DNA from 2 places in the Bradyrhizobium sp. NBAIM18 genome. Region 1 is predicted to be linked to the other one. Evidence: riboswitches for the same ligand, from Rfam matches in the RefSeq annotation. Region 1 holds a riboswitch; the other holds the start of a gene.
What was found. A riboswitch is a leader RNA that binds a small molecule or an ion and turns the genes downstream of it on or off. The one in region 1 is predicted to bind S-adenosylmethionine.
Positions count from the first base shown of each region.

Region 2: it holds a riboswitch for S-adenosylmethionine, as region 1 does, so the genes downstream of both, I6F17_RS30135 (homoserine O-acetyltransferase) here and I6F17_RS30680 (O-succinylhomoserine sulfhydrylase) in region 1, are expected to answer to the same signal.

Region 1 covers NZ_JADYVO010000020.1:103,237-110,385, forward strand. Annotated here, with positions in the region: gene I6F17_RS30675 (SGNH/GDSL hydrolase family protein) at 1-592, shown strand, start outside; gene I6F17_RS30680 (O-succinylhomoserine sulfhydrylase) at 663-1,850, opposite strand; SAM riboswitch at 1,927-2,006, opposite strand; gene I6F17_RS30685 (2'-deoxycytidine 5'-triphosphate deaminase) at 2,118-3,224, shown strand; gene I6F17_RS30690 (PAS domain S-box protein) at 3,330-3,743, shown strand; gene I6F17_RS30695 (hypothetical protein) at 3,849-4,901, shown strand; gene I6F17_RS30700 (MATE family efflux transporter) at 5,068-6,507, shown strand; gene I6F17_RS30705 (hypothetical protein) at 6,504-6,980, opposite strand; gene I6F17_RS30710 (SRPBCC family protein) at 7,094-7,149, opposite strand, start outside.
Region 2 covers NZ_JADYVO010000019.1:124,265-131,413, reverse strand. Annotated here, with positions in the region: gene metW (methionine biosynthesis protein MetW) at 1-582, opposite strand, end outside; gene I6F17_RS30135 (homoserine O-acetyltransferase) at 585-1,787, opposite strand; SAM riboswitch at 1,882-1,961, opposite strand; gene I6F17_RS30130 (chorismate mutase) at 2,117-2,965, shown strand; gene hisC (histidinol-phosphate transaminase) at 3,000-4,097, shown strand; gene I6F17_RS30120 (prephenate/arogenate dehydrogenase family protein) at 4,094-5,029, shown strand; gene I6F17_RS30115 (DUF2125 domain-containing protein) at 5,142-6,326, opposite strand; gene I6F17_RS30110 (gamma-glutamylcyclotransferase) at 6,437-7,048, shown strand; gene I6F17_RS30105 (lysophospholipid acyltransferase family protein) at 7,146-7,149, opposite strand, start outside.

The DNA.
Region 1 (7,149 bases):
GAGCTCGCCGGAGTTCAATTACCCCAATCGTCTTGCCGCGCAGCTGCGCCGGCACTATCCGACCGCCGACATCAGCGTCATCAATGCCGGCGTCGGCGGCGAGGACGCCCCCGAGATGATGAAGCGTCTGCAGACGCAGGTGATCGACAGGCATCCGGATCTCGTGATCTGGCAGGTCGGCACCAACGCCGTGCTGCGCAATCTCGATCCCGGCGAGACCGTCAAGCTGGTGGAGGACGGCATCAACCGCATTCAAGCCGCCGGTGGCACCGACATCGTGCTGGTCGATCCGCAATATTCGCCGGCCGTCAACCAGCGCAAGGAGAGCGCCGGCAAGATGATCAAGCTGCTCGGCAACGTCGCCGAGCTCCGCAAGGTCGGCATCTTCCCCCGCTTCGAGGTGATGCGCGACTGGCACGAGAACCAGTCGATCCCGGTCGAGGGCTTCGTCATCGCCGACGGCCTGCACATGAACGATTGGGGCTATGCCTGCTTCGCCCAGCTGCTCGGCGACGACATCATCCGCTCCGTCGGCCAGATCAAGCTCGGTGTGAGCGTGCCCGCCGATGTGAGAACGTATCGGCCGATGTAGAGGCGAGGAGGGAATGGCGAGTAGCGAATAGGGTTTGATCTATTCGCCACTCACTATTCGCCATTCGCCCCTACGCCTTCTCCAGCGCCGCGGTGAGATCCTCGATCAGGTCATCCGCGTGCTCCAGCCCGGCCGAGAAGCGGATGAAGCCCTCGCTGATGCCGAGCGCGGCGCGGTCTTCCGGCTTGAGGCGCTGATGCGTCGTCGTCGCCGGATGCGTGACGAGGCTCTTGGCGTCGCCGAGATTGTTGGAGATCTTGGCAAGCTTCAATTCGTTGAGCACACGGAACGCCGCCGCCTTGCCGCCCTTCACCTCGAAGCCGACCAGCGTCGAGCCGCCGCGCATCTGCTTCTTCACCAGCGCCGCCTGCGGATGATCGGCGCGGCCGGGATAGACCAGTCGCGAGATCTTGGGATGGCTCGCCAGCACCTCGGCGACGCGCGCGGCCGTGTCGGTCTGCGCGCGCACGCGCACGCCCAGCGTCTCCAGGCCCTTGAGCAGGACCCAGGCATTGAACGGCGAGATCGACGGGCCGGTCTGGCGCATGAAATTGTGGATGTGCTCGGCGATGAAGGCTTCGGAGGACAGGATGATGCCGCCGAGACAGCGGCCCTGGCCGTCGATGTGCTTGGTCGCAGAGTAGACGACGACGTCGGCGCCGAGCGCGAGCGGGCTCTGCCAGATCGGGGTTGCAAACACGTTGTCGACGACGAGCCGCGCGCCGCCCTTGTGCGCGATCTCGGCGATCGAGGGGATGTCGAGCACGTCCAGCGTCGGGTTGGTCGGGCTCTCCAGGAAGAACGTCTTGGTGTTGGGCCTCAGCGCGCGCTGCCACTGGTCGAGATCGAGCCCATCGACCAGCGTGGCCTCGATGCCGTAGCGCGGCAACAGGTCCTGGATGACGTAGAGGCAGGAGCCGAACAGCGCACGGGAGGCGACCACGTGATCGCCGGCCTTGAGCGGCGCCAGGATCGCGGTCGTCACCGCCGCCATGCCGGTTGCCGCCGAGCGCGCGGCCTCGGCGCCCTCGAGCTCGATCATGCGGCGCTCGAACATTGCAATCGTCGGGTTGGAATAGCGCGAATAGATGAAGCCGGGATCTTCGCCCTTGAAGCGCGCCTCGCACTCCTCCGCGCTGGCGTAGACATAGCCTTGCGTCAGGAACAGCGCCTCCGAGGTCTCGCCATATTGCGAGCGCAGGGTGCCGGAATGGACCAGGCGGGTTTCGGGACGATAAGTGGCAGACGACTTCGACATAGGACCCTCTCCGACATGACCGTCGAGGCGAAAACGGTCACAAAAAAACCGGCCTGGATATCTCCACGGGCCGGGATCACAGAGGTCCCCGGCCTGTTTAGCGACTTATTTAACGTGGCTGCAAGCCGGCCGGCTCAAATCACCACGGGATAAGTGATGCTCATATTCCGCAATGCCCTTTCCGTCAAGGCGTCCATCGGATAGCCGTAAAAGACTTGTATTTCCGGCATGTCCGGATGCATTCGACCCCTGATGAGGACCCTCCGGTTGACGTTCACGGTCGCCGCCGACGCCAATGGTATCCTGCCCGACCGCATGATCGCGGCGATGGCGGAAGAAGGTCTCATCCTGCCCGCGTACGACTTCGTCGAGAGCCAGATCCAGCCGGCGAGCCTCGATCTGCGCCTCGGCGATATCGCCTATCGCGTCCGTGCCAGCTTCCTCCCCGGGCCCGGTGCCACCGTGGCCGAGCGCATCGACGAGCTGAAGCTGCACGAGTTCAGCCTCGCCGACGGCGCGGTGCTCGAGACCAACTGCGTCTACATCGTGCCGCTGCTCGAGAGCCTCGCGCTGCCGCCGGAGATCGTCGCTGCCGCCAATCCGAAGAGCTCGACCGGCCGGCTCGACGTCTTCACCCGCGTGATCGCCGACGGCACCCGCCGCTTCGACATGATCGGCGCCGGCTATCACGGCCCGCTCTATGCCGAGATCAGCCCGAAGACGTTTCCGGTGCTGGTGCGCGAGGGCTCGCGTCTCAGCCAGGTGCGCTTCCGCACCGGCGATGCCATCCTCAATGCCGACGAGCTCGATGCGCTGCACGCCAGCGAGCGTCTCGTCGACATCGACGATGCCGATCTCTCGGGCGGCGTTGCCGTCTCGGTCGATCTTTCCGGCGAGAAGGCGAGCGGCTTCGTCGGCTACCGCGCCAAGCGCCACACCGGCGTCGTCGATGTCGACCGCCGCGCGGGCTACGCGGTGGAGGATTTCTGGGAGCCGATTTCGGCGCGCCCCGACGGCAGCCTGATCCTCGACCCCGGCGAGTTCTATATCCTCGCCTCCAAGGAAGCGGTGCAGGTGCCGCCCGATTACGCCGCTGAGATGGTGCCGTTCGATCCCCTGGTCGGCGAATTCCGCGTGCACTATGCCGGATTTTTCGATCCCGGCTTCGGCTATGCCGGCGCTGGCGGGCTGGGATCGCGCGCCGTGCTGGAGGTGCGCTCGCGCGAGGTGCCGTTCATCCTCGAGCACGGCCAGATCGTCGGCCGCCTCGTCTACGAAAAGATGCTGGCCCGCCCCGACGCGATGTACGGCCAGCGCATCGGTTCCAACTACCAGGCGCAAGGCCTCAAGCTCTCGAAGCATTTTCGGGTGTAGCCCGATCCTGTAGCCCGGATGGAGCGCAAGCGTAATCCGGGAAGGTCTCACTTGTGGCGCGATCCCGGATTACGCTTTGTTCCATCCGGGCTACAAGGTGGTGACATGATTGAGCCATCCCAACTCGACGCACAGATCATCAACGACGTCGCGGACGCGCTGATCTATTCCGATCGCTCCGGCACGATCACACGCTGGAATCGCGCATCGACCGCGCTGTTCGGCTTCACGGCCGACGAAGCGCTCGGCGAGAACCTCGATCTGATCATTCCCGAACATCTTCGCGCCGCGCACTGGAAAGGCTTCGACGCCGCGCTCGCGAGCGGCACCATGAAGCTTGCGGGCAAGCCGACGCTGACTCGCGCGCTGCACAAGAGCGGGCGCAAGCTCTACATCGAGATGACCTTCGCATTGGTGCGAGACAACGATGGCGCGGTGCAGGGATCGGTGGCGATGGCTCGCGACGTCACGGAGCGCGTTGAGCGCGAACGGACGGCCAAGGCGGCGCGAAATTCGTGATGCGGAATTGACGGAAAGCCGCGCAGGGAGGCCTGCACGCGCGTCATGTTGCCTGTCACCGGCGGCGGTGACACACTCCATCAAAACCATGATCAGGGAGCGAACATGACCACCGCACCAGACCTCGCGCAGGAAGCGCAATGGAAGCGCTGGCGTGCGATCGCCGATCTCTATCACGCCTGTTTCACCGGGCTGATCCTCACCGTCGTCACGCGCCGCGGCACGGCGGATGCCGCAGAATTCGTCTTCCGCGTGTTTCGTCGCCAGCAGCAGGAGCGTTTCCTGCCGGGGCTCAGGAAGCTCGGGATCCACCATCTGCCGCCGGCGGTCGCGGCTGCGCAATACCACTATCTCTCCAACTGGATCGGCGGCGTGCATGTCGAATACATGTACGAGAGCGACACCAAGGCTTGGATCCGCTATCCGCCGCCGCGCTGGATCTGGAAGGGCACTGCGATCTGTGGCGTGCCGGGCGAAGTCTCACGCGCCATGCTGCGCGGCTGGCACGCCAACAATGGCGCGGCCCTCGGCGACCTCAGGCTCGGCTTCGTCTGCACCAAGCAGAGCGTCGACGGCCAGGACGGGCTCGAAGGCTATTACCATCTCTACGACCATCCGCTCGAGCTCGACCAGCGCCTCGTGTTCGCGCGCCACCTTGAAGCACCTTTGTTCGATGCGAAGACGGCGCCCGCCTTGCCGGTCGCGAGCTGGCCAAGACCGCGGCTGGAAAAGGCCTATCGCAATTACGCGATGGAATATGTCCGCACCGCCGCGCCCGTGATGGTGCAGCTGTTCGGCCCGGAGGATGCCGGCTATCTGCTGCACCTCACCGGCAAGCTGATCGGCATGCAATATTTCGACGAGGTCGCAGCGGCACTGGCGACGACCCGCGGCGGCGCGCGAGAATTCGCATCGTTCCTGAACGCGCTGCTCGTCGCGCAGGATGATGCGGCCGAGATGACGCAATCGGAAGGCACGTTCGAGATCCGGCAGCAGAGCTGGAAGCTGATGGACGACATCGCCGATTATCATCGCGCCTGCGCCAAGGTGCTGGAGGGATTGTTCGAGGGTCTCGCCGCAGGCTGCGGCCGGCACATCGGCGTGCAGATGCGCACCGCGGTAGGCGGGCGGCCGCCGCTGGTGTGGACGATCGAGTAATTCCACCGCTTGAAATGCGCTGCCGCAGGGCACGCCTGCATCGGGCGCAGGCAGAATCGGAGCACGCCGTGCTAACACGCCTCAGCCGCGGCATTCGCACGAACGACGCCATTGGCACACCAAGTGATTGCTGCGCCGCAAACGGCGCCTGCGCCCGGGAGAGGACATGTCCGACATCGCCGAAATCCCGGTCGATGAGCAAGAGCGCCCGCTGCCGCCGCCTCCGCCGCCGATCAGAAGCGCCCTGACCGACGGGCCGATCCTGCGCACGCTGCTCTCGCTCGCTTGGCCGAACGCGATCGGTCTGTCGGCCGGTATCTGCGTGGTGATCGCCGAGACCTCCTATGTCGGCCGGCTCGGCGTCGAGGCGCTGGCCGCGATGGCGCTGGTGTTTCCGACGATCATTCTGACCATGACGATGTCCGGCGGCGCCATGGGCGGCGCGGTGGCCTCGGCCATCGCGCGTGCGCTCGGCGCCGGGGACCGCGAGCGTGCCGGCGCATTGGCCGTGCACGCGATGCTGATCGGTATCAGCTTCGGCCTCGTCTTCATGCTGGGCATGCTGATCTTCGGGCCGAGGCTGCTCGAGATGCTCGGCGGCCGCGGCGATGTACTGACGCATGCGATCGCCTACACGCAGGTGTTCTTCGGCGGCGCCGTGCTGCCCTGGCTGCTTAACACCATGGCGGGCATCTTGCGCGGCACCGGCAACATGAAGCTGCCGTCTTTCCTGATCCTCAACTCCGCGGCCTGGCAGATCGTGCTCGGCGGCACGCTCGGTCTCGGGCTCGGGCCAGTGCCGCAGTTCGGCATGCGCGGCGTCGCCGCCGGCGCGCTGATCGCCTATACTATGAACATCGGCATCATGAGCTGGTACCTGTTCTCCGGCCGCGCGCGGATCACGCTGAAGCTGCGCGGCCTGCGCATTCAATGGGCGATGTTCTTCGACATCCTCAAGGTCGGCGCCATCGCCTGCTTCTCGCCGCTGCAATCGGTGCTGACGATCTCGATCTTCACGCACATGCTGGCGCAGTTCGGCACGGCGATCCTCGCCGGCTATGGCGTCGGCGCGCGGCTCGAATTCCTGCTGACCTCGATCGCGTTCTCGTTCGGCATCGCCTGCGTGCCGATGGTCGGGATGGCGATCGGCGCCGGCCGCATCGCGCGGGCCCGGCGCATCGCCTGGACCGCCAGCGTTGCTGCTTTCGTGGCGGTCGGCGTGCCGGCGTGCCTCGTTGCGATCTTCCCCGATCTCTGGGTCAACATGTTCACCGACAGTGTGGCGGTGCGCGCGGCGAGCCATCAATATCTTTCGACGGTCGGGCCGTTCTACGCCTTCTTCGGCCTTGCGACGACGATGTATTTCTCCTCGCAAGGCGCGGCCAAGGTGATCGGCCCCGTGCTGGCGCAGACCGCGCGGCTGATCTACATCGCCGGCATCGGCTGGTGGCTGTCGACGCACGGCGCCAGCGCGCAGAGCTTCTTCTGGCTCGCCGCGAGCTCGATGGTCGTGCTCGGCCTCTTGTCGTGCTCCAGCGTCGTGCTGACACGCTGGGGACCGCGCGAGACGCCTGCGATCAAGCCGGCGCTTTCGGCTGCCGATTAACGGTGCTTGTGGCGGCGATGGCCGCCGCCGGTATTGGCGAGCCGCATCAATTGCGGGATCATCGCCATCATGTCGCTGCCGCCGCTGCCGCCGAGCATGCCCATGATGTCGCCGCCGCCCATGCTGCCGATCCCGACCGGCATGGTGCCGCCGCCCATCGGTGTGTAGCCGCCATAGCTCGGTGCACCGAATCCGCCGCCGAAATTGCCGCCGCCCATCATGCCGCCGAGCCCGCCGCCGCCGTTCTCCATCATGCGGCTCATCATCGGACCCATGGTCTGCATCAGCATGGCGAAGCGGCGCTTGCCCATCTTCGCCTTCATCATCTCCAGCATCGGCGCCATCTGGGTCATCATGTCCTCGCCGCCGGCACCGCCGCCGCCGAGGAATTGCGCCTTTGCCGGCACGCTCGAGATCGAAAACAGCAGCAGCACGGCGGCCGCCTGGCAGATCACCTTGTCCGCACCTCTCATGGCATGCTCCTCGCGTGCGTGGCGCCGCCGGGAGAGCAGAGCCAACCGGACGCACGCGGACATGGTTACGGCCGGCGAGGACGGGCTTCTGTGAGACAACTCACAGTGAATGATCAGGCCGAAGCGGGCGGAAACGCCTTATGCATGGCGGCCACCGCCTCCTTGGTTT
Region 2 (7,149 bases), on a different contig from region 1:
CACCGGGCGGCCATAGAGATCGAGCGCGACCGAGCGCTCCATCTTGACGTTGATCTCGTCGCAGAGCTGCACGAAATCCTTGATGGTGCAGAAATGGATGTTGGCGGTGTCGTACCAGGTCGCCGGCAGATTCTCCGTGCGCGGCATGTGGCCGCCGATCAGGAGCTGGAGTCGCATCTTCCAGAACCCGAAATTCGGGAACGAGACGATGGCGCGGCGGCCGATGCGCAGCAGGTTCTCCAGCACGACCTTCGGCTGCCGCGTCGCCTGCAGCGTCTGCGACAGGATCACGTAGTCGAAGGCATCGTCGGGATAATTGACGAGATCGGTGTCGGCATCGCCCTGCACCACCGCGAGCCCCTTGGCGACGCAGCGGTTGACGCCCTCGCGCGACAATTCGATGCCGCGGCCGTCGATGCCGCGGGTCTCCAGCAGCTGAAGCAGATCGCCGTCGCCGCAGCCGACGTCGAGCACCTTCGAGCCCGGCTTGACCATTTCGGCGACCAGCCGATGATCGGCGCGATAATCACCGGATGGCCTGGCGGCAACGCCGTCCAGCGGCAACACTTCCTGCACGGACATCGCTAGCGGTCCTCGAGGCTGAGCCCGCGGGCCTTGCCTGCCGATTGCAGGAAGGCCCGGGAGATGTCGAAAAATTCGGGCACATCGAGCAGGAATGCGTCGTGTCCGCGATCGGTCTCGATCTCGGCGAATGACACGCGCGCGCTCGAAGCGTTCAGCGCGTGCACCAGCGCGCGCGATTCCGAGGTCGGAAACAGCCAGTCGCTGGTGAAGGAGACCACGCAGAAGCGCGTCTTGATGTCGGCGAAGGCCTTGGCCAGCACGCCGCCATGGTCGGCGGCGATGTCGAAATAGTCCATCGCCCGCGTCAGGTAGAGATAGGAATTGGCGTCGAAGCGCTCGACGAAGGACGAGCCCTGGTAACGCAGATAGGATTCGACCTGGAAATCGGCGTCGAACGAGAAAGTCGGCAGCTCGCGGTCCTGCATGCGCCGGCCGAACTTGCGGTGCAGTGCCGCGTCCGAGAGATAGGTGATGTGCGCCGCCATCCGCGCCACCGCGAGCCCGCGATGCGGATGGATGCCGCGATCGGCATAGCCGCCGCCATGCCAGTCGGGGTCGGCCATCACGGCCTGGCGGCCGAGCTCGTGGAAGGCGATGTTCTGCGCCGAGTGCCGCGTCGCGCAGGCGATCGCCAGCGCGGAGTACACGCGCTCCGGATAGGCGGCGGTCCATTGCAGCACCTGCATGCCGCCCATCGAGCCACCGACGACGGCAAACAGCGTGTCGATGCCGAGCCGGTCGATCAGCATCGCCTGCGCGCGCACCATGTCCGGAATGGTGATGACGGGGAAGTCCAGGCCCCAGACCTTGCCGGTGGCGGGATTGATCGAGGCCGGCCCGGTCGAGCCCATGCAGCCGCCGATCACGTTGGAGCAAATGATGAAGTAGTGCTTGGGATCGATGGGTCGGCCCGGGCCGACCAGCGTCTCCCACCAGCCTGGCTTGCCGGTGACCGGATGCACATTGGCGACATGCTGATCGCCGGTCAGCGCATGGCAAATCAGCACGGCGTTGGAGCGATCGGCATTGAGCTCGCCATAGGTCTGGTAGGCGATCTGGAACGGGGTGAGATCGACGCCGCAATCGAGCCGCAGCGGCTGCTCGGCGCCGAAATGCGCAACCAGCGAGCTTGGATGATCGACCTCGTGCGATCGCTCATCGGCGCTGATCGCAGGACTCGGTATCGACTTGACGCTACCCATCTCGGACATCGACCTCGTTTGCGACTGGCTGCTCGACCGCGCCGCTGACATCAGGCCATGAAAAACCCGGCCTGAACGATAGGTTCGGCCGGGATCGGAAGCGTCCCCGGCCTGTTTAGCGAGTTTTTTAACGTGGCTGCAAGCCGGCCGGCTCAAATGACCACGGAACGGGCAAAAGCTACCGTCTTGGGCGGTTTTCGTCAAGTCGCGGCCCGGATCGGCCCAGTTCGCCTCTGCCGCGCCGATCGAAAGGGACGTCATTTCTCTTTGCTTTCACCGTCCCGACTGCCTAATCAGGACATCCCCATCGGAACGATCGACGACCAGACATGTCCCAACGTCCGCCCGCGCCACCATCGCTGCAGGAACTGCGCAAGGAGATCGACGCGATCGACGAGGGCATGCATCGCCTCCTCATGCAGCGCGGCGAGATCATCGATCGCCTGATCCAGGTGAAGCAGACCCAGGAGGTCGGCTCGGCGTTCCGGCCCGCGCGCGAGGCTGCCATGATGCGCGAGATCGTGCAGCGTCATCGCGGCATCCTGCCGCTCGACACGGTCGAGAGCATCTGGCGCGTCATCATCTCGACCTTCACTTACGTACAGGCGCCGTTCTCGGTGCATGCCGACATCTCGGCCAGCGAGGCGGCGATGCGCGATTCCGTGCGCTTCAATTTCGGCTTCACCGTGCCTTACGTCGCGCATTTCAGCGCACAGGCCGCGGTCGAGGCGGTAGCGAAATCCAAGGGTGATCTGGCAATGGTCTCGGCCACCTCGAGCCGCACGCCGTGGTGGCTGGAGCTGGAAGCGGACGGCGCACCGAAGATCATCGCGCGGATGCCCTTCATCGAGCGTGCCGATCATCCGGCCGCATTGCCGGTGTTCGCGATCTCGCGCGTCGCCGACAGCGCCCTGGTGACGGAGGTCGAGACCTTCAGCGTGCGCGTCTCGGGATGGAACGCCGAGGTCGCCCGCGCGCTGTCGCCGCTCGCCGAGATCGTGGCCGTGCCCGATACCGCCTTCGACGGCGCGGCGCTGCTGGTCTCGGTCACCGGCGCGACCAGCATCGACAAGATCAGGGCTGCCCTGATCGACGCGGGAGCCTCGGTGCGCTCTGTGGCCCTCGTCGGCAGCCACGCAACGCGCTATACGGTGCCCCCGACCGGGCCGAAATCGTAAAATCGCGAGCAGCCCAGCCTATCCGGAGTCCAAGATGTCCCGCCCCGTGCCGAATCCCGGCATTCTCGATATTGCGCCCTACACGCCCGGCAAGAGCCCGGTGCCGGAGCCAGGCCGCAAGGTGTTCAAGCTCTCGGCCAACGAGACGCCGTTCGGGCCCTCGCCCAAGGCGATCGAGGCATTCAAGCGCGTGGCGGATCATCTGGAGGACTATCCGGAAGGCACCTCGCGCGTGCTGCGCGAGGCGATCGGCCGTTCGTTCGGGCTCGATCCGAACCGCATCATCTGCGGCGCCGGCTCGGACGAGATCCTCAACCTGCTCGCGCACACCTATCTCAGCCAGGGCGACGAGGCGATCTCGACCACGCACGGCTTCCTGGTCTACCCGATCGCGACCATGGCGGTCGGCGCCAGGAACGTCGTCGCGCAGGAGACCAACCTCACCGCCGACGTCGATGCCATCCTGAAGGCCGTGACGCCGAAGACGAAGCTGGTCTGGCTCGCCAACCCCAACAATCCGACCGGCACCTATCTGCCGTTCGACGAGGTCAAGCGGCTGCGTGCCGGCCTGCCCTCGCACGTGCTGCTGGTGCTGGACGCCGCCTATTGCGATTACGTCTCGCGCAACGACTACGAGATGGGGATCGAGCTCGTCGCCACCACCGAGAACACGGTGGTGACGCACACCTTCTCCAAGATCCACGGTCTTGCCGCGCTGCGCATCGGCTGGATGTTCGGGCCAGAGCACGTCATTGACGCGGTCAACCGCATCCGCGGTCCCTTCAACGTGTCGACGCCGGCGATGTATGCCGCGGTCGCCGCGATCGAGGACACCGCGCATCAAGCGATGTCGAAGCAGTTCACCGAGACCTGGCGCAACTGGCTCACCGAGGAGATCGGCAAGCTCGGGCTGAAGGTGACGCCGAGCGTCGCCAATTTCGTGCTGATCCACTTCCCGACCGACAAGGGCAGGACCGCCGATGACGCCGATGCCTTCCTGACCAAGCGGGGGCTCGTGCTGCGCGGCTTGAAGAATTACGGCCTGCCGCACGCGCTGCGCATGACCATCGGCACCGAGGAGGCCAACCGCCTCGTCGTCGAAGGCTTGCGCGACTTCATGGGCGGCAAATGAGCAGCGCGCCGCACTTCCAGCGCGTTGCGCTGATCGGCTTCGGCCTGATCGGCGGCTCGATTGCGCGCGCTGCGAAGCTCCAGGGGCTTGCCGGTGAAATCGTCACCACCGCACGCTCGGAGAAGACACGCGCGCGTGTCGCCGAACTCGGCATCGTCGATCAGGTGGTGGCGACCAATGCGGAGGCCGTGAGGGATGCCGATCTCGTCATCCTCTGCATTCCCGTCGGCGCCTGCGGACCCGTAGCGCAGGAGATCGCGCCGCATCTCAAGCCGGGTGCGATCGTCTCCGACGTCGGCTCGGTCAAGGGCGCGGTGGTCAGGGACATGGCGCCGCATCTGCCGGGCGGCATTCATTTCGTGCCGGCGCATCCGGTGGCAGGCACCGAGCATTCCGGCCCGGATTCGGGCTTCGCCGAGCTCTTCATCAACCGCTGGTGCATCCTGACCCCGCCTGATGGCAGCGACGCAGCGGCGACGGAGCACCTGCGCGCGTTCTGGGCGGCGATGGGCGCCAAGGTCGAGGTGATGACGCCGGATCATCACGACCTCGTGCTCGCGATCACCAGCCACCTGCCGCATCTGATCGCCTACACCATCGTCGGCACCGCCGACGAATTGGCGCAGGTGACGGAATCCGAGGTGATCAAATTCTCCGCCGGCGGCTTCCGCGATTTCACCCGCATCGCGGCCTCTGACCCGACGATGTGGCGCGACGTCTTCCTCGCCAACAAGGAGGCCGTGCTGGAGATGCTCGGCACCTTCACCGAGGATCTGGCAAAACTCACCCGCGCGATCCGCCGCGGCGACGGGGAGGCGCTGTTCGACCACTTCACCCGCACCCGCGCCATCCGCCGCGGCATCGTCGAGATCGGCCAGGATTCCGCCGCGCCCGATTTCGGCCGCCAGCATGGCGCGCTGAAGAAGCCGTGAGCCTGTCATTCCGGGGCGCCTGTAGGGCGAGCCCGGAATCCATTGGGCCACAGCGCACGCGGTAAAATGGATTCCGGGTTCGATGCTACGCATCGCCCCGGAATGACAGTCTTCAATACAGCGGCGGGATCTGGCCGACCTTGACCGGGCCGAGCAGCACGGCACCGTCGACGAATTTTAGCGGGAAGCTCCGCGCCTTCTTGCCTTCCAGCGTGCTCTCGGTACCGATCGAATTGATGCCGGCGGCAACGCCGGCGTTGGCGTTCTGCTTGATGACCTTGCCGAGGCCGGGCACGGCGCGGTCGAGCGCGCCGAACAGATTGTTGAGGTCCTGCGACTTCACGCCGGGCGCGAGGCGGTCGAGCGTTGCCTGCGGCACGCCCTCCTCCAGCATCTTCTCGATGCCGAGCGCCGGGATCACGCGCTCGAGGCCGGTCACCGTCATCTGCAATTCGCCGTCGAGCCGGCCGTTGGGCGACAGGCCGAGCGTGCCGGCCGCAACCGCGATCATCTCGCCCTGCTGAATGCGCGACTGCACGATCTCGATATGGCCACCGGCGGCCTGGATCTCGCGGAAGCGCTGCGGCCACGGTTTGGGCGTGAGGTCGGAGAGGCCGGTGATCTTGGCGCGGGTGTCCGCCTCGAACGGCTCGGCGAGCAGCGGATGCACGCCCTGGATGCTGCCCTGCGCGACATGGAGCACGGTCTCGATCACGGGACGATCCGACGAAGATCCCTCGGCGAGGCGCCCGTGCAGCTCGACCTGCTTGGCGCGCGCAAGCGGCACCTGCACGCTGCCATCGAGACGGTTGAGGCTGGGCTCGTCGAACACGATGGAAGCGCGATCCGGCACAGCCGGCAGACCCGCCACACTGGCGCGGCCCTTGCTCCAATTCACGGTGAAGGTGTTCTGCGTAATGCCGTCGATCAGCGTGGCGGGCGCTGCGAATTCGGCGATGATGCGCTTGGGGTCGTAGACCTGGGCCACGACCAGGATGTTGTCGAGCTTGGCAGTGAACGGCGTCTTGCTCGCGTTCTGCGAGACCAGGGCGACGCTGGCGCCGGAGCACTGGACCTCGAAGCGGAACGGGAAGCCGGCGATCGAGCGCTTGGCACAATCATAGATGCGGCCGGCCTTGGCCTCCTGCGCCCGCCAGGCGTCGGCGACGATTTCGGCCTGCCACGCCGCATAGAACCAGAAGCAGGTCCAGCCGACGGCGAGGACCAGGACGAGAACGGGGGCGATGAAAAGGCCCCAGCGGGAGCGGCGGCCAGTGGCAACGGTCATATTGGACATGCGGCGACCCTTTGACGCCAGATTCAGGCAAATGTAAGCGGGGCGGGCCTGCGACGAAAGGCGCAGAAATCGCTTCGCTTGGGCGCAGGGTTCTGGTAGCCGTCCCCGAAATGTCCGAAATCACCCTCCCCTCCGTCACCACAGCCAAGGGCGACCTCTGGGTGTTCGGCTACGGCTCGCTGATGTGGCGGCCGGGCTTCGACTTCGAGGAGCGCGTCCCGGCGCGGCTGGTCGGCGAGCACCGCGCGCTCTGCGTCTATTCCTTCGTGCATCGCGGCACGCCGGAGAAGCCGGGCCTGGTGCTCGGACTCGACCGCGGCGGCGCCTGCCGCGGCATCGCCTTCCGCGTCGCCGAGAAGAACCGTGCCGAGGTGGTCGCATATTTGCGCGCACGCGAGCAGGTCACCTCGGTCTATCGCGAGGTGATGCGCTCGGTGTGGCTGGAGAACGATGCACGCCAGCGCGTCGCCGCGCTCGCCTACGTCGTCGACCGCGGCCATGTGCAATATGCCGGCCGCCTCTCGCTGGCCGAGCAGCACCGCCACGTCGTCCAGGGCCACGGCCAGTCCGGCGCCAACCGCGACTACGTCACCGCGACGGTGAAGGCGATCGAGGCCGAAGGCTTTCGCGACACGCAGCTGCATCAGCTTGCATTGATGCTGCATGGTGATGCGCATTCCCTGCACGCGGCGGCTCGGGACCAGGATCGGGAAAGCCGCTAAAGCATGATCCGGAAAAGTGCGAAGCGGTTTTCCGGAAAGATCATGCGTAAACAACAACCTAAAGCGCGATGAAGATTCATCCCAATCGCATCGCGCCTTAG